DNA from 3 places in the Tissierella pigra genome. Region 1 is predicted to be linked to each of the others. Evidence: riboswitches for the same ligand, from Rfam matches in the RefSeq annotation. Region 1 holds a riboswitch; each other region holds the start of a gene.
What was found. Region 1 has a riboswitch for S-adenosylmethionine ahead of KQI41_RS00870 (homoserine O-succinyltransferase). Riboswitches for the same ligand answer to the same signal wherever they lie in the genome.
Positions count from the first base shown of each region.

Region 2: it holds a riboswitch for S-adenosylmethionine, as region 1 does, so the genes downstream of both, KQI41_RS12630 (homocysteine synthase) here and KQI41_RS00870 (homoserine O-succinyltransferase) in region 1, are expected to answer to the same signal.
Region 3: it holds a riboswitch for S-adenosylmethionine, as region 1 does, so the genes downstream of both, metK (methionine adenosyltransferase) here and KQI41_RS00870 (homoserine O-succinyltransferase) in region 1, are expected to answer to the same signal.

Region 1 is NZ_JAHLPJ010000001.1:182,797-189,336, reverse strand. It holds gene KQI41_RS00880 (aspartate kinase) at 101-1,291, opposite strand; gene KQI41_RS00875 (homoserine dehydrogenase) at 1,307-2,536, opposite strand; gene KQI41_RS00870 (homoserine O-succinyltransferase) at 2,553-3,425, opposite strand; SAM riboswitch class I at 3,558-3,665, opposite strand; gene KQI41_RS00865 (RtcB family protein) at 3,879-5,093, opposite strand; gene KQI41_RS00860 (acyl-CoA thioester hydrolase/BAAT C-terminal domain-containing protein) at 5,127-6,140, opposite strand; gene KQI41_RS00855 (GNAT family N-acetyltransferase) at 6,341-6,540, opposite strand, start outside.
Region 2 is NZ_JAHLPJ010000001.1:2,571,379-2,577,918, forward strand. It holds gene KQI41_RS12615 (homocysteine S-methyltransferase family protein) at 1-817, opposite strand, end outside; gene KQI41_RS12620 (methionine synthase) at 798-1,475, opposite strand; gene KQI41_RS12625 (methylenetetrahydrofolate reductase) at 1,551-2,435, opposite strand; gene KQI41_RS12630 (homocysteine synthase) at 2,534-3,823, opposite strand; SAM riboswitch class I at 3,960-4,073, opposite strand; SAM riboswitch class I at 4,154-4,253, opposite strand; gene KQI41_RS12635 (D-cysteine desulfhydrase family protein) at 4,343-5,326, opposite strand; gene KQI41_RS12640 (methyl-accepting chemotaxis protein) at 5,615-6,540, shown strand, end outside.
Region 3 is NZ_JAHLPJ010000001.1:3,175,291-3,181,830, reverse strand. It holds tRNA gene KQI41_RS15635 (tRNA-Pro) at 167-243, opposite strand; gene KQI41_RS15630 (methyl-accepting chemotaxis protein) at 497-2,614, opposite strand; gene KQI41_RS15625 (COG2426 family protein) at 2,785-3,255, shown strand; SAM riboswitch class I at 3,313-3,416, shown strand; gene metK (methionine adenosyltransferase) at 3,784-4,956, shown strand; gene recD2 (SF1B family DNA helicase RecD2) at 5,111-6,540, shown strand, end outside.

The sequences.
Region 1 (6,540 bases):
AACTTATGTATATAATACCCTTTCTTTTAGAGTTAACACAAAATATTTAGAATAAAAAAGATAATCTCTGTTTAATACAGAAATCATCTTCTTATTTATTTTATAAATTAAAAGCTTGGGCTATTCTGCTGACTAATGCTTTTATATCTCCACCTTCAAAATAATAGGATAAGCTTAGTTCAGATGTACAGAATTTCTTATATTTCATACCAAATTCTTTTACTATATCGAATATCTCTGATGTGACTTTAGCTTGATTTATTCTCCCAGTACCTACTATGGATATTCTAGTAGTATGGTTTGTTTCCACATCTATAAATCTATCTACATTGTTTACTATATCCTTCTTTATGGAGGGAAATAATTTCATATACTCTTTAGAACATATAAAGGATATATTTATATGTTCATCTATTAAATTGTTTTCTGTCATCCCAATATCTAAATTATATCCTCCTAATATTCTAAATACATTAGATAATTCCTCTATTTTATTTGGAATATTTTTTATCCTTACCTCTACTTGATTATCATCTACCAACAATGATAATATTTTCAATTCTTCCATGCTTTCCCCTCCTATCTTCGTTCCCAACTGTTCTTTGAAGCTATTTCCAACATATATTGGTACTTCATACCTCTTTCCCAAGGCTAAAGCTCTTTTATCAACTACCTTAGCACCTAATCTAGCCATTTCCAGGGCAATATCATAATTTATTTCTGATATCTTACAAGACTCTTTATATAACTTAGGATCAATGGAATATATTCCATCTACATCTGTATATATTTCACAAGGACAGTTAAATTTAGCAGCTAAAGCTACAGCTGTAGTATCAGAACCCCCTCTTCCCAAAGTTGTAATATCTCCTTTTTCATTAACTCCCTGAAACCCTGCTACAATTACTATATTTCCTTCTTCCAAATATTTCTCTATTACATTTTTTTCAATATCTTCTATACTTGCCCTAGTATAATTTCCTTTAGTATTTATTCCAGCTTGTGTTCCTGTTAAAGAAACAGCCTTATGACCCAAAGTATTTAATGCCATGGATAATAAGGATATTGTACGCTGTTCTCCTATGGATAACAATACATCTAATTCTCTTTCCATAGGCTCTGAAGATATTTTTTTTGCTAATTCAAGCAATCCATCTGTATCTTTTCCCATAGCTGAAACTACAACTATAATATTTTTAGTACTTTTCTTTCTTTCAATTATTTTTTTAGCAATTTGAATGATTTTATCAGTAGTTTCTACTGAACTCCCTCCATATTTTTGAATAATCATGAAATCACACCCTTTTTACACTTCTAATCTTGCAGTGAAATAATCTTTCTTGTCTATCTTGAACAACTCTGCCATTCTTTCTAATTTTTCTTTTGATATGGATTTAGTTGTAAATATAATACTCTCTTGCTTTTCGAGCATATTCTCTATAATCCCATTATCCTTAATATATTTTTCTATTTTATCCCCAATATTTTCTTTAGTATCAATTCTCATATAATATTTTCCTTTATATAATCCGTTCATATTATCTAAATTCACATTCATTCCTAAATTTACTTTTGGATAAGTATTGGTTGTAATATCTATTAAATCACTTAAGACCGCATTAGCTGTAGGAAATCTCCCAGCACCTTCCCCAAAAAACCTTAATTCTCCGACCATATTTCCTATAAAAGAGACTAAATTTTTAGCATTATCAACTTTACCTAAATAAGAATCTTGACTCAAAATAACTGGCTCAACAGAAGCATAATATCTATTATGATTTAAAACTGCTGTACCTAATAGCTTAATTGTGCAATTCATATTTTTTATATTTCTTATATCTTTAAAACTTATACTATTGATTCCATAACATGAGATATTATCTTCATTTATCCTGTCTTTAAATGCAATAGTAGATAAAATTCTAAGTTTTCTTCTAGTATCATAGCCTTCAATATCATCAGTAGGGTCTGCTTCTGCATAACCTAAGTTTTGACTTATCTCTAGGGCTTCTGTGAAACTTAAATCATCTGTTACCATCTTTGTCAGTATATAATTTGAAGTTCCATTTAAAATTCCTTTTATTTGTTGTATTTCATTTATATTTATTTGCTCCTGTAATGGTTTTATAATTGGAATTCCTCCACCTACACTAGCTTCATATAGAAAAAACTTGTTATTTTTCCTTGCTAAATCCGTTAACTCCTCTAAATGTTTTGCTACTACAGCTTTATTTGCTGTGATTACATTCTTCCCTCTACTTAATGCTTCCTTTATATATTCATAGGGCTTATCTAAACCACCCATAACTTCAATAATTACATCAATACTATTATCTTCCATTATTTCATGAACATCTGTAGTAAGCTTTCCTCTATTTATTTCTACATCTCTTATTTTCTCTATGTCCTTTACCAGTATCTTAGATATATTAATTTCCTTTTTTATAAGTTTCTCTAAATAGTCCTTTCTTTCTTCTAATATCTGTACAATGCCTACTCCTACTGTTCCCAATCCTAATAATCCAATATTTAACATTGCTACTCCCCTTTCCTTATACTAAATAATATCTTATCCAATTATTTATTAATCTCTGTGAATGATTCCTCCATGTATTTTTAGGTATTACAGAAAAATCATCATCGGGAAAATAATTTTTAGGCAAATTAGGTACTAATCCTTTATTTCTATCTCTCTTATATTCATTTTTCAAAGTATCTGTATTATATTCTGGATGTCCTGTAATATATATTGCCTTTCCTTCCCTTTCAGCTAATATATGTATTCCCACATCATTAGATTTAGATAAAACCTCTAATTCTTTTATATCTCTTATATCCTCCTCTCTAATTTCAAAGTATCTAGAATGTGGGGTGATTATTTCTTGTTCAAGTCCTTTAAATAACGGAGAATTTCTTCCTATGATTTCATGACTAAATATTCCTACTACCTTTTTATCAATGATATGTTTAGGTATTTTATAGTTATAATACAGTCCTGCTACTGCTGCCCAACATAGGTATATAGTGGACTTGACATATTTATTAGAATAATCCATTATAATCTTTAACTCATTCCAATAAGATATATCACCAAAATCCACAAATTCTAGGGGAGCACCTGTTATTATCATGCCATCATAATTTGTATTTTTTATTTGCTCTAATGTTTTATAAGCTATTTCTAAGTAATTCAAACTTGTATTTTTAGGTTTATGTGATTTTACATATAGAAAATCTACTTGTATATCTACAAAACTATTTCCCAATAATTTCAATAGTTGATATTCAGTATCCAATTTATTTGGCATTAAATTTAATATCAATACTTTCAGCGAGTCCTGAAAGTCTCCTTGAAAATTAATGTCTATATTATCCTTTCTTAATAGATCTATTGCTGAAATATTTTCATTGATTACTAGACCCATCTATTACATCCACCTATATATAATCTGTCATTTAAACATTTGATTTCCTTTTTCATCCTTTATTCCTCCTTTTATAATTGAAAAATCCCTTCTAAAATAAGAAGGGATTTTTATATAAAAATATAATTCCGCTTCTTATCTCTCAGCTTTCGCCGCAGGAATTAGCACATTTTTTAAGCCATAGCTTAAAACTGTTGCTGGGTTTCATTGGGCCAGTCCCTCCACCTCTCTAGATAAGAAAATATTAAATTGTAATTAAAAAAACCTTCCTAGCCAATGCTAAGAAGGTAGATTCACGAATCTATATTATCGGCATTAGCAGAACCACCTTGTTAAATAACAGGTTGGTGTAGGGTCATGGAGCTAATTCTCTACCCTAACTCTTGATAAGTAAAGCTATTAAGTTATTAATCATATTAACATAGAGGTGTAAATATGTCAACAATATTTTCCCTATGCCTTAAAATTATATATTGGTTTTATTATATCTACAATCTCAACAGTTTCACCAATATTATTGAGAATTTCCTCAATTGGTTTATATGCAAAAGGAGATTCATCTAAGGTATATTCATTTACTGATGTGGAATATATCCCTTCCATACTTTTTTTAAAATCATCTAAATTGACAGATTCCTTGGCAACGTTTCTGCTCATAAGCCTTCCTGCACCATGAGGTGCTGAATAGTTCCACTCTGGGTTTCCCTTTCCTATGGCGATTATAGAGCCATCTCTCATATTTATAGGGATTAAGACCTTCTCTCCCTCATAAGCTGATATAGCACCTTTTCTAATAATATTATCTTTAAAATTAATATAGTTATGAATGGTTTCAAAGTAGGTAAACTCATGTAATCCTTTTTCAAATAGAGATTGTAAAATAATATCTGCCATCATCTCTCGATTTAAACTTGCATATTCTTGACAAATCTTCATATCATGTAAATATTTTTCTCTATATTCTCCAGTTAAATAACATAGTGCTTTTGGGTAGCTAGGCTGAAGATTATCATATTCCTTTTTCAGTTCTTCAAGCACCTTCTTTATTTCTTTTCTTTTACCTTCTGCTTTATATCCAGTAATTATTTCATCTCTTTTAATAAAATAATCTTCTTTTCCACTACATAAGTCTATGGCCAGTCTTTGATATATTTCTGCAACTTGCTTTCCTAGATTTCTGCTGCCTGAATGGATTACTAAGTATTTGCTGTTCTTACTATCTACTGCAATTTCAATGAAGTGATTGCCCCCTCCTAATGTTCCTATGCTTCTTTCAATTCTTTTAGTATCTTTCAAATCTCTAAAACAATATAAATTATTTAATTTATCAAACTTGAATCTTCTTTCATTATGAGTAGATTTTCCTGATGGGACTCTTTTGTGTATTATATCATCTAATTTAGGTAAATCTATATCTATATTTCCTAGTTCTACAGTAATCATACCACATCCTAAATCTACTCCAACAATATTAGGTATTACCTTATCACCCATACACGCTGTAAATCCAATTACACAACCCATACCTTGATGTACATCAGGCATTATTCTAACCTTAGAGTCCTTAATGAAATCTTGATTTAGTAATTCAATTATCTGCTCCTTTGCACCCTCTTCAAGATTATCAGTAAATACCTTTGCTATATTATATTTTCCTTGTAATTCCACAAAACCACCTCTTCTAAAAACATTTTTCTTTTCCTAATTATCGTGCCATATTTTAAGAGTTTCAAGAACTATCTTTTTACTATTTAGGTCTGCTTCAATATTAGCATCTAAATTTCCACCGTTAAACATATTATTCATTATTATCATTGGACTCCCAAAACTATGCCCTGCGTCCTTATTTTCATAGATCATAACTTCCTTCTTAGCATATTCTTCAATAACTTTAGACATATCTTTTGAATTCCAGACCTCATCATTAGTTCCATAAAATATCAATATCCTTGCATTGGAATCTTCTACCTTAATTCTTGACTCTTCTAGGTTAGAGCTGTTTTTTATAATAGCATCAGAACCTATTATATTTTTATATGGTTTATTTAAACCGTAACAAAGAGACAACTGAATGAATGGTATACCTTTAACTTCTCCATTAAGATATTCTAAGGGCTTACCTTCATATATCCAAGCTGGATTTCCATAATCTATTCCACCAAAAACATAAGATGAAGGAGCAAATAATACAACATTATTGATACTATCATAATATGTAGACATCAATAAAGCTAACTCAGCTCCACGGGAAATGCCTACTATAGTAATCTGATCAATATTTTTACAATTTATTTTTATATAAGAATAAATTTCTTCATATATCTCCAAAGGAACTTTGCTTAGATTTTCAGATTGCCCCTGCTGACCAAAGTAATATACTGCAACAACTTCATATCCATCACTTGATAAATAGTCTGCCATGGTCTCATATATGCTTCCTTCTGACCCGCCAAATGTAATTACAACTCCTTTATGATGGATTTCATTAGGAATATAATGTAGTCCTCTAATATAATCTCCATTTATTTTTTGCTTTACAGTTCTAATATTCTTAGGACTCAGTTTATATAAATCACCTCTCTTAGGATGTTTCTTAAACTCTGAAATTGCTTCAGTAGCTTTTGATTTATTAATATTTCTTGAAATTACTATAAAGGCTACTGCTAATAATATTATGATTAAATTTATTACCAATATCCTTAATTCTCTTTTCATAAAATACCCCCTTTGCTAATTCCACTATCCCCATTCAATTATATTCTTATGTATTAATACCTTCTTTTCTATAATTATATAGTAATTTTATTATATCATAATTACCATGGCTGTTATAAATTGGCATACAAATTTAATTGAACATCAAAAATGTTCAACCCTCCATAGACTTGAACATTTTTTCAATGGAAGAATTACTTTCACTGATTTTTACTAAGTTTATAATGATGAAATTCCTCATTTTCAATCTCAATAATATTTATATACTCAAAGCCACATTTTTGAATTACTCTATTTGAAGGTATATTACGCGTTAAGGCTATTGCATTTAGCACCTCAACATTAGTATTTTCAAATAAATATTTTACTAATCCCTCTGCTGCCTGAGTGGTATATCCTT
Region 2 (6,540 bases), 2.4 Mb from region 1:
AACATCCGCCTATTATTCGTACACCCTTTTCTACAAACCTTCTTCCATATAAAGCAAATTCTTCTGGAGAAATATTAAAAATTGTCTTTCCATTAACTATAGATGGTAATCCTGCATTCGCTTGAACCATAACTGGCACTTTAGAAATCTTTAATATTTCCTCTACTATAGGTTCTAATTCTTTAGGACCTAATGAACAATTAACTCCTAAAGCATCTACGCCTAATCCTTGTAACACCATAACCATAGACAAAATACTACATCCTGTAAATGTTCTTTTATCTTTTTCAAAGCTCATCGTACAAAATACTGGCAAATTTGAATTTTCTTTAGCAGCTAATATGGCAGCCTTTGCTTCATATAGATCTGTCATAGTTTCTATTAATATTAAGTCTACTCCGTTTTTTACACCTTGAATAATTTGATTCTTAAAAATATTATAAGCCTCTTCAAATTTCAATGTTCCCATAGGTTCTAATAGTTCTCCAATAGGTCCTATATCTAAAGCTATATATACATTCTTTGTTCCAATGGCTTTTTTTACATTTTTAACTGCCCCATGGATTATTTCCTCAACAGTATATCCGCTATTTTTAAGTTTCAATTCGTTAGCTCCGAAGGTATTGGTAGTTATAATTTTTGAACCTGATTCTATATATTTCTTATGTGTTTCAACTATTATTTCAGGTGATTCAATATTTAATTTCTCTGGTATCTCTCCTATCTTTAATCCTTTATCTTGTAAAATAGTACCCATAGCCCCATCAAATACTATAATTCCTTCCTCTAAATAATCTCTAACTCCCACAGCTAGCATCTCCCTTACTAAAATTACATATGCTATATTTATTACAATTTAAACAACTATTTTCTTCAACTTCTATATCTGTGCTTATTACTCCAGCTATTGCCGTAACTGATTTTCTAGGTATTAATATACTATTAGTTGAAGCCGTTAATCCTATTACTTTTTCAGCCCCTAATACTCCTAAAAATTCTTTTTGAATTTCTATTGGCAAATCTCCATAACCTGGACTATATCTTAATGTTAATTTTCTATTATCTTTAACAAGAACATTAGATATTTCTTTACATAATCTATCACATACCTCTTCAATAGCAACAGTAGCACAAGTATCCAATATTAAAGCCTTGGTCATATCTATCTTTTCATAATATCTTATTCTAGTATCCACATCATGACCTAAAGTCACAGCCATCAATATACAAATTTCAGACTTATTTAAATGTTTTTTTATATCATTTCCTCTTAATCTTAGATTACTATTATCTAATCTAATTTCTCCATTCCATCTTTGTATATGAAAAAAATTATAAATACTTTTTTCTTTCTTTAAACAATTTATTTCATATATAGACTCATCTATTAGTCTATCTGTTATACTATCTATTTCTTGATTTCCATGTCCTAAATATCTTAGAATTTCAGCTTTATTCTTTAAAGTATCAATCATAATAAATGACCTCTTTACATTATAAATTTAAAAACTTAATTAGTATATTATCTATTAGCCTTTAAGTATCTTATATTAAATTACACTTTTTCTATTGATTGAACTTAATATAAATTCTATATTCTTAGATATATTTTTGGCTATATAAGGATTATTCATAGTATATAGATGTATTCCATCTACTCCAAAAGAAGCTAAATCAACTATTTGTTCTAGAGCAAAAGCTATTCCAGCATCTCTTAGTGCAAGTTTATCATATTCATATTTGTTCATAATCCTAAGAAATTTATTTGGAAGTTTAGCACCACATAATGAAACTACTCTTTCAATTTGCTTTTTATTTATTACTGGCATAACACCTGCTTGTATTGGACCCTTAATTCCTTTTTGTTTTGCTTTATCTAGAAAATCATAAAAGTATGAATTATCAAAGAAAAGTTGCGAAATAAAATAATCAGCCCCAGCTTCTTCCTTTAATTTTAGCACCCTAATGTCTTTATCAACGTCCTTTTTACTCTCTATATGTCCTTCTGGATAACAAGCAGCAGCTATTCCTAAATTTCCACTTTCTTTTATATATTGTATAAGTTCTTGAGAATTATTAAACTCTCCTATTCCTATGTTACCAATATCGCCTCTAAGGGCTAATATATTATATATATCTTTATCTCTTAGTTCTCGAATTATGGAATCTATATACTCTTTACTTGAACCTATACAAGTTAAATGAGCTAAGGATTCAATTCCATATCTACTTTTAATAAAATGTGATAACTGACAAGTTCTATTATTATTAACACTTCCGCCTGCCCCGTATGTAACACTTATATAGTCTGGATTTAACACACTTAGTTCTTCTATGGTATCATATATAGTTTCCACTGGATAATCAGGCTTTGGGGGAAATATCTCAAAAGAAAAAACTAATTTTTTATCTTTAAATAATTGTTTTATTTTCATATTACCTCCTATATATCTTTAGAATATTTAATTATACATTATATATGTAAATTGCTTAATCTCTTTAGATTACAGCAATTTACATATAATTTGTTCTTCTAATTTATAGTCTTTTCAAGGGCTTGAGCAATATCTTCTATTAAATCATCTATATCTTCTATACCTATTGATAATCTTATTAAATCTGGAGTAACACCTGCTTTTAACATTTCTTTTTCGTTTAATTGTGAATGTGTAGTACTAGCTGGATGAATAACAAGAGATTTAGTGTCTGCCACATTGGCAAGATTTGAAAATATTCCTAATGATTCTATAAATTTTTTTCCTTCTTCAATCCCACCCTTTATTCCAAATGTAAATATAGAGCCTACTCCTTTGGGAAAATATTTTTTAGCAAGATTATTATACTTATTTCCATCTAAACTAGGATAGTTTACCCAAGAAACTAAAGGATGATTGTTTAAATATTCAGCTATTCTCTTTGCATTATATACATGTCTTTCAACTCTCAATGATAAGGTTTCAAGACCTTGTAGAAATAAAAAAGAATTAAAAGGACTTATTGCTGCTCCAGTATCTCTTAAAAGTTGTACTCTAGCTTTTACTATATAAGCCTCTGGTCCTATATCTTTGGCATATACTAGACCATTATAGCTTGGATCAGGTGTATTAAAATCTTTAAACTTAGGATTATCTAACCAATTAAATTTACCAGAATCTACTATTATTCCTCCTATTGAAGTACCATGTCCTCCAATGAATTTAGTTGCAGAATGAACTACAATATCTGCTCCAAATTCTATGGGCCTTATAAGATATGGTGTACCAAATGTATTATCGATAATTAAAGGTATATTATTTTCATGTGCAATCTTAGCTACAGCCTCAATATCAATTATATTTATTCCAGGATTACCTATACTTTCTATGAAAATTGCCTTAGTCTTTTCATTTATAGCATTTCTAAAGTTTTCTACTTCATCTGAGTCTACGAATACTGTATTTACTCCATATTTAGGTAATGTTGTAGAAAACAAAGCATAAGTGCCTCCATAGAGAGTACTTGCAGATACTATTTCATCTCCAGCACCAGCAATGTTTAAGATTGCATAAGTAATTGCAGCTGCTCCAGAACTAACAGCCAATGCTCCAACTCCTCCTTCTAATGCTGCCACTCTTTTTTCAAAAACATCTGTGGTTGGATTGCTCATTCTTGTATAAATATTTCCTTCTTCCTTTAGAGAAAAGAGATTTGCTCCATGTTCAACACTATTAAATACATAAGATGTAGTCTGATATATGGGAACAGCTCTAGAATTAGTTGTCTTATCGATTTCTTGTCCTGCATGTACTTGTAATGTATCAAATTTATATTTTATTTCACTCATTATAATCTCCCCTTTATTGTTTTAAATTTATTTGTTGCATAATAATAAATAAAGCTTCTATATAAAAAAACCTCCTTTCCTAATTTTTTATATTAGATGAAAAGAGGTTACATTTATATTCTATATAAACATTATCTTCTCATCTTCCCATAGTAACTTACACTTTGGGTAGGATTTGGCACCTTTTCAGACTGATCTGAAGGTTGCCGAGGTTTCTTAGGGCCTTTCCCTCCACCTCTCTTGATAAGAATATTTAATTGTTGATTTTTAAAATTATACTTATCTGCAATAAAAAAACCTCTTTAGCTAAAAAGAGGTAAAATTATCGTAATCTTATCTCTCAGCCAATGCCGTAGGATTTAGCACCATTGTATTTAATACTGGTTGCTGGGTTTCATAGGGCCTTTCCCTCCACCACTCTTGATAAGTCTTAATTTTAAATTAAACTAATTATATTAGATATATAAATATATGTCAACAGTTATTTTCTTTATTTCTTGATATTTTTATATTTTAATATTATTTCACCATACTTCTTGCAACACTATTCCATCCAAATATACCTCCAGTGTGGATAAATAATATATTCTTATGATTATCAAATGTTCCCTTTTTTATTTCCTCTACTAGGCCATACATAGCCTTTCCAGTATATACAGGATCTAAAATTAAACCTTCTAATTTTGCTAATTTATGAATAAATTCTATTTCATTTTCATTACTTAGAGCATATCCACTTCCAATATATCCATCTAAAATATCTATATCTTTTTTGTCTACATGAATTTCCTCTCCTGTATATATGGAGATTCCTTTAAATAATTTTAATACTATGTTTTTGAAGTATTCTGCATCATCACAGATATTTATTCCATAAACTACTGCATTATTATCTTTTATATAGTTTCCATAGTATAATCCTGCATAAGTACCACCTGAACCAACAGTACTAACAATGGCATCAAATTTTATACCTAATTCTTTTTCTTGGGACAATATTTCTTCCACTGCTGCACAGTAGCCTAGAGATCCTACTCCATTGGAAGCTCCCATGGGAATTATATATGGCTTATATCCTTCTTTTTCTAGTTCCTTTTTTATATTTTCCATAATGTTTTCTATATGAGAATTAAATTCTTCTGGAGCAACTAATTTTATCTTTGCTCCCAATATTTTATCTAAAAAATAGTTTCCTTCCAGTTCTGAATCCTGATTACCCCTCAGTACAAGATATACTTCCATACCTAGTTTTCTAGCTACTGCCGCTGTAGCTCTAGCATGATTTGATTGTATGCCACCACAGGTAATTAGATAATTACAACCATTATCTATGGCTTCTCTAACAGCATACTCCAATTTTCTAATTTTATTTCCTGATATTTCACCTCCTGTTTGGTCATCTCTCTTTATATAGATTTCTTTACCTAATTCTTCACTTAGTCGACTTAGCTTTTCGATTTTTGTTGGTAAATTTGCAAAGTTGAATTTTTCTGGTAATCTCATAAACACCCCTCCAATATATAGTTTAAATTAAAAATCTTTACAATATTATAGTATCAGAAGGTACTAATCCTTTCAAACAAAACCTTATCTAGGAATCATTAACACATTTCTATTAAATAAAATTATGAATCCAATTTATATCAATAAAAAGCATGGACTTTTTTAGCTTTAAGTTATATATTATTAATGTAATAATTTTCAACAACAAATATTTAGTATTATAATTTATTTTATATAAGATTCTAATATTGAATATTTCCCTTATAACTAATTTAAGAGGTGATTTTCTTGTTTAAAAGATTTTCAAAACCCCCATGTGATGAAGCATCATGTATAGTTAAATATGTAGAAGATTCCCTAAACGGAATATTGGTAGAAAAACCAAATGTTAAATATCCTATACATATTCAAGTATTTGAATACTTTCAAAAATTATTAGATAATGAAAATAAAATGTCTGAGTCAACTAAAGAAATACTTCATATACTTACTGCATTAAGTAGTTTCGATGTAGGGATGAAACATATTTCAAATCAATTAACGGATTTTGCACATGAAATGTCCACTTTAAGTGAATCCAATTTAGCCATGGTAGAAGAAACAACTGCAAGTATGAATCAAGTAAATGAGTCTGTTATAAATACTTCAAAAACTTTGGAGAGTTTATCAGCTGACTCTGAATTATTAGCTAGTAAAAACAATCATAGTATGGACTTACTTAAAGAAGTACAGGCTTTAAAGGATAATGTTATAGAAGATACTGGAATTATGAGTGAAAAAATACATCAACTAGTTAACTTAGCCACAGAAGTAGGTAAAATAGTAGATAGTGTACAATCTATAGCAGAACAAACTAATTTATTAGCATTAAATGCAGCTATAGAAGCCGCTAGAGCTGGTGAACATGGAAGAGGTTTTGCAGTTGTAGCTCATGAAATTAGAAACTTGGCTGATAATACAAAAGAGCAGCTTAATGGAATGAGAGAGTTTGTAAATAATATACATGGAGCAGCCCATGAAGGAAATGATAGTTTAAATCGTACTTTAAAATCTACAGAGGAAATGAATGAAAAAATAGAACTTGTCTATGATATAGTCACCGAGGATATAGAAATGCTTAAAACGGTGTCAGTAGATGTAGATAATATTCATAAATCTATGGAAAGTGTAAAATATGCAACAGATGAAATAAATCAAGCTATGGAAGCATCTAC
Region 3 (6,540 bases), 3.0 Mb from region 1:
CATTATAATTTACCTTTTTTTCCTAATCTGCCTAAGATTGCTTGTCCAAGTATTATTATATAGTTTAAATATATCAATTGGGTTACAATTATATTACAAGTTAGGAACAAATGACTATTGACAAAAAAATAAAAAAGAATTAAACTTTTGTTTAATTCTTTTTTTATGGTCGGGGTGAGAGGATTTGAACCCCCGGCCCCATGGTCCCAAACCACGTGCGCTACCAAACTGCGCTACACCCCGACATTTAATTGTTTGTTGTGTCTGTGTCACTCACTCGACTATTATAGTATACGATGGATTGGATAAAAATGCAATAGGTTAAATTAGTCTATATATAGCCAAAAATGGTGATATATAGATTGAAATTAAGATTATATAGATAAATTGAAGTATATCTATAAATATCTAGACATATCTTTAAAAATATGTGAATTTATAAAGGGATATTTAAAACAGGACAAAAAATCTTATGTTTTCTGTCCTGTCTTTAGAGTTAGTATTTAAGTTTTGATATGTCTCTATACATTTCTTCTGATAATTTTAGTAAATTCTTTGAGGCAAGTTCAATTTCTGACATGGCAGATATTTGTTCCTCAATAGATGCTGAAGTTTCCTGTGTTCCAGCAGCATTTTCTTCTGAAATTGCAGATAAACTTTCAATAATATTTATTATTTCTTCTTTTTTATTATTCATTTCATTACCAGAAGAATTTACATTTTCAATTGCTGCTCCAATTTTTTCAATAGCCTTTGCAATACCTTCAAATTTATCATTAGTAGTTTCTACACTTACTCTTTGCAGTTCTGTAGATTCTTTTACTTTTTCAACATTACCTACTGCATACTCTGTTTCTTTTGTTAGATCTTCTATTATATTTACTATTTCCTTAGTAAATTCATTGGAGTTCTCTGCTAATTTACGGATTTCATCTGCAACAACTGCAAAACCTCTTCCATGCTCACCAGCACGAGCTGCTTCTATGGCAGCATTAAGAGCCAAAAGATTTGTTTCCCTAGCTATGTTTTGAATCATATAACTGGCATTGTGGATTTTCTCAGTACTACGATTTGTATTTAAAATAATTTGATTTATCTCTTCTACAGAATCTTGATTCATTTTAGTTTTTTTTACTAATTCTTTAATTATTGCACTACCTTCATCCTTTAATGTTCTGACTTCATCTGTAGTTTTATTTAGTTCTTCAACATATTCTTGGTTTTTTTCTATAAGGTTTCCTAATACATTTATACTTACGGCACCTTTTTCTGTATCTCCTGCTTGGTCATATGCTCCTCGAGCTATTTCTTGCACGGTATTGGCAATTTCTTGGGATACCATAGTTGTTTGAGTACTGGTAGAAGCCAATTTTTCTGATGCAAGTTTTAAGTTATCAGATATATTATACATATCACTAAGAAGTTTTTTAATAAAGCTTTGTAAATTCCCTAGAGAATTAGAAATTTCTCCAAACTCATCTCTTTTACTAAGGAACTTATGAGATAGGATATTGGTAAAATCTCCAGATGCCATTAGATTTAAATGATTTTTTGCTATATTAAGACTATCTGAAATGGTTTTAGATATAAGAAACAATACGGTTCCCAAAATAATAAAGGAAATGGCACCTACAATTAAAACAATAATCATATTTCTATTAATTGCATCATTGGTATCTTTCATAGATAAAGCTATATTCAAAGCACCTGAAAACTTTCCGTTTATATTAGCAGGAACTACGAACTCATAGACTTCTTCTCCATTATCAAATATGGAGGAATAGCCTGTTCTTTCATTTATTGCCTCAATAATATTACTATCACTTATTTCTGTACCAATTTTATCACTATTACTATGAGCTATTATTTTATTACTAGGATCTATAAATCCAGCATAAACTATACTAGAATCTCTGGACAAATCATCTATAAGTTTTTGATATTGAAATTTTTCAGTTAATTCATGGACTTTATCGGCAGAAATAGCAACCTGAACAAATGCTCCGCCTTGTCCCTTTATTGCTCCAAATTTATAGTAAGAACCATTTTCAGATGCTGCGTCTTGTCTAATATCTTTTTCTATCATTTCGAGATCAGAACTTTGCATAAATTTAGCTAATGGATGATCAGAAGGTACAACCCATCCAATATCTCCACGAACTGTTGAGTATATCATTTCCATATTTTCATTATACCAATAGATATTATCTATAATAGAACTTTCTTTAATATTATCTAGGAGTTCATTATTTAAGTTATCTTGGTTTTTTATTACTGAATTTGCTGTAGCTCTCATGTTTTTTTCCAATACTTCAGTAATTGCCATAATAGAGCTTTCATTATCATTCATTCTACTTATTACTTGGTTTGCTAACTGAAAACCACTGGTTTTCTTTGCATTTAATATATTCCTCTTAAACAAATACGAGGTTCCACCTTCAATTACTAGTATTGTAATAAATAGAAATACTAAGGGAACTACAATTAACTTAAATTTAATGGTTTTGGGATTCTTACTTTTTTGATTTTCCTCACTAGGTTGAGATACTTTAAAGCTTGGCATTTTGGGTGTTAAATTTTCTTTTTTAAATTTTTTCATCTTTAGCTTTTTCACCTTATCATCTCCTATGTTATTTTGTAATTAAAGGTTTAACTAATATATACCGTATATTGATTATTTTACCATAAATAAAGCAAGTTTTTTACAAAAATTGCGATTATTCATTGTCAAAATTCAATCATTGAAGGTATAATATATTTATCGGAATGTTTGGAGGAATATTTATGTTAGAATTAATAGAAGAATTAAGGATAGAAATCATGGTAATTTTCTTTTCCATGTTACCTATAGTGGAAGTGAGAGGAGCTATACCTTTAGGTATATCACTAGGTCTAAGCCCAGTACATAGTGCAATTCTTGGTATAATAGGGAATATAATCATAGTTCCGTTTTTACTAAAGTTACTTTATCCTATTATGTCTTTCTTTGAAAAAACAGTGATTTTCTCAAAGACCATAGGGTGGATAAAAAGAAGATCTATGAAAAAATCAAGGACCATAAAAAAATATAGTCTTATAGGACTATTTATATTTGTTGCTGTACCAATACCTACTACAGGAGCATGGACAGGCTCTGTTATAGCATCTATGCTGAAGCTTGATTTTAAAAAGTCATTAATGGCTATATCTTTAGGAGTCGTATCATCAGGTCTTATAGTACTAACTATATCTTATGGTATAGTTTCAATATTTTAAATTGTTGACTAGGATTTTTTCCTATGATAAAATGTCATGTAGATAAAAAAATATAGTTCCTTATCAAGAGAGGTGGAGGGTATGGGCCCAATGAAACCCGGCAACCAGTATTTATATACAAGGTGCTAAGTCCCACAGAACTAAGTTCTGAAAGATGAGGTAAAGCAAACGCTAAGACCTTTTCTTTAAAAAAAGGTCTTTTTTTATGACCTAACCCAGTGAACGAACGTAGTGAGTGAGCTGTAGGTAGGTCAAACGCACCTACGCTGTCCGTTTTGTCTACAATTCGCTACGCTCATTGGACAAAAAGGCAATGAGAACCAAATCTATGCGAGGGTAGCGGGCAAATAGATTTGAGTTTCGAGACTGTGACAAATGACTTAACACAACGAACGCCAGTGAGTAAACAAATTGGTGTTTCGAGACTGCGACAACTGACCTAGTGTAATTCTAGGTCAAATATAACGACAAATTATATAAAATGACCTAATAGTAGGTGAATTTAAATTATAAAGAGGAGGAAAAGAAATGAAGAAATGGTTATTTACTTCTGAATCAGTAACAGAAGGGCATCCAGATAAAATATGTGATCAAATATCAGATTCTATACTTGATTCAATATTAGAAAAAGACCCTAATGCAAGGGTGGCATGTGAAACTACAGTGACTACAGGAATGGTATTAGTAGCAGGTGAAATAACTACAAAATGCTATGTAGATATTCCTAGAATTGCTCGTGACACTATAGAAAAAATAGGATATACTAGAGCAAAGTATGGATTTGATTCAGATACTTGTGCAGTACTTACTTCCATAAATGAGCAATCAGGAGATATTGCCATGGGAGTAGATAAATCTCTTGAACAAAAGACTAACTCAGAAGATATATTAGACCAAATAGGTGCTGGAGATCAGGGCATGATGTTTGGCTATGCTTGTAATGAAACTAAGGAACTAATGCCATTACCCATATCTTTAGCTCATAAACTGGCTAAAAGATTAGCAGATGTAAGAAAAGATGGCACTTTGGAATATCTAAGACCAGATGGAAAGACTCAAGTAACAGTAGAGTATCATAATGATAAACCAGTAAGAATAGAAAATGTAGTAGTATCCACTCAACATAGTCCAGATGTATCTTTAGATACCATAAGAGAAGACATAATAAAATATGTAGTAATGGAAATAATTCCTCATGAATTACTAGATGAGAATACAAAATATTATGTAAATCCAACAGGTAGATTTGTAACAGGTGGACCTATGGGAGATGCAGGATTGACTGGAAGAAAAATAATAGTAGATACCTATGGAGGATATGCAAGACACGGAGGGGGAGCTTTTTCAGGAAAAGATCCTACAAAAGTAGACCGTTCAGCTGCATATGCTGCAAGATATGTGGCGAAAAATATAGTAGCAGCAGGATTAGCAGATAAATGTGAAGTAGGTCTTTCCTACGCCATAGGAGTAGCTAGACCATTATCAATTTATGTGGATACATTTGGTACTGGTAAAGTAACTGATGGAGAAATAGAAGAATTAGTAAGAAAGCACTTTGATTTGAGACCAGCAGCAATTATAAAAGACTTAGACTTAAAAAGACCAATCTATAGTCAAATAGCGGCCTATGGACACTTTGGCAGAGAAGATTTAGATTTACCATGGGAGAAAATAGATAAAGTTGATTTATTGAGAGGATAACCCTCTCAATAAATCTCCAGTGAATAACTAAGAGTGAATAGTGAATAGTGTGTACGACCTGCGGTCTTTACCTAAATAGTTTCAAGTTTACTTGAAACTTCCATAACTATTCACTTTTAACTATTAAATATTAACTAATAAGGGAGGCGAGTATATGTTACTGGAAGGTGTCATTGAAGAAGTTAGATTCAGAAATGAATCCAACGGCTATACAGTTGCAAAACTTAATACATCTGATGGACCAATTATTATAGTAGGTAATACTCCCTTTATTAATTTAGAAGAAACTGTAAAGGTAGAAGGAGAATGGATATATCACCCTACTTATGGAGAACAACTTAGCTTTACAACTTTAGAGGTAGTAGTACCGTCTACCTTAAAGGGAATAGAAAACTATCTTTCCTCTGGACTTATACCTCATATTGGACCAAAGACGGCTAAAAGGATAGTGGAGAAGTTTGGCATGGATTCTTTGGAAATTATCCAATATAATCCAGAAAGACTAAAGGAAATTAGTGGAATAGGGGATAAGAAGCTTGAAGGAATAGTTGAAGCTTATAAAGAACAGAGAGAAGTAAGAGATATAATGGTATTTCTTCAGCAATATGGAATTACAGTAAACTATGGTATCAAAATATATAAAAAATATGGTAAAGACACCATAAATATAATAATGGAAAATCCCTATAAATTATCTGAAGATATATACGGTATAGGATTTAAAACAGCAGATAAAATTGCAGAAAAAATGGGTATAAATAAGGAATCTTTATATAGAATAGAGGCAGGACTAAAGTATGTTATAATGGAATGGGCAGGAAATGGACATTCCTATGTACCTAAAGAAGAATTAATCTTAAATACCAAAGAATTGCTGGAAACAGAAGAAAGTTTAGTAGAAGAAGGTATAAGAAATCTTGGACTGAAGGGAAGTATTCATATAATTAGAGATGGTGAAGATACTCTAATTTATTACACTCCTTTTCATATTGCAGAAAATAATGTAAGTAAAAAATTAGTAGAATTGTCTCAAGTAAAATTAGAAGAACTATCAGTAGATGTAGAAAAGGAAATAAAAAGAATAGAGGAAGAAGAAACTATTCTATTTGCTAAAAAACAAATTTTAGCCATAAAAGAATCCTTAGAAAATGGTCTTGTAGTAATTACAGGTGGACCAGGTACAGGAAAGACTACTACCATAAATGCCATAATAAAAATATCAGAGGACTTAGGACTTTCAGTTATATTGGCAGCTCCCACTGGAAGAGCAGCAAAGAGAATGACAGAAACTACAGGAAAAGAAGCAAAAACAATACATAGATTATTGGAATATTCCTTTATGGAAGAAGAAAGTATGGCCTTTGGAAAAGATGAAGACAATGCCATAGAAGGAGACTTAATTATCATAGATGAATCTTCCATGATAGATATACTGCTTATGAATTCTTTACTTAAAGCTATAAATCCAGGAACTAGAGTTGTTTTAGTAGGAGATATAGACCAGTTACCATCTGTAGGAGCAGGAAATGTATTAAAGGATATAATAGAATCAGGAGTAGTTAAAGTAGTAAGGTTAGATGAAAT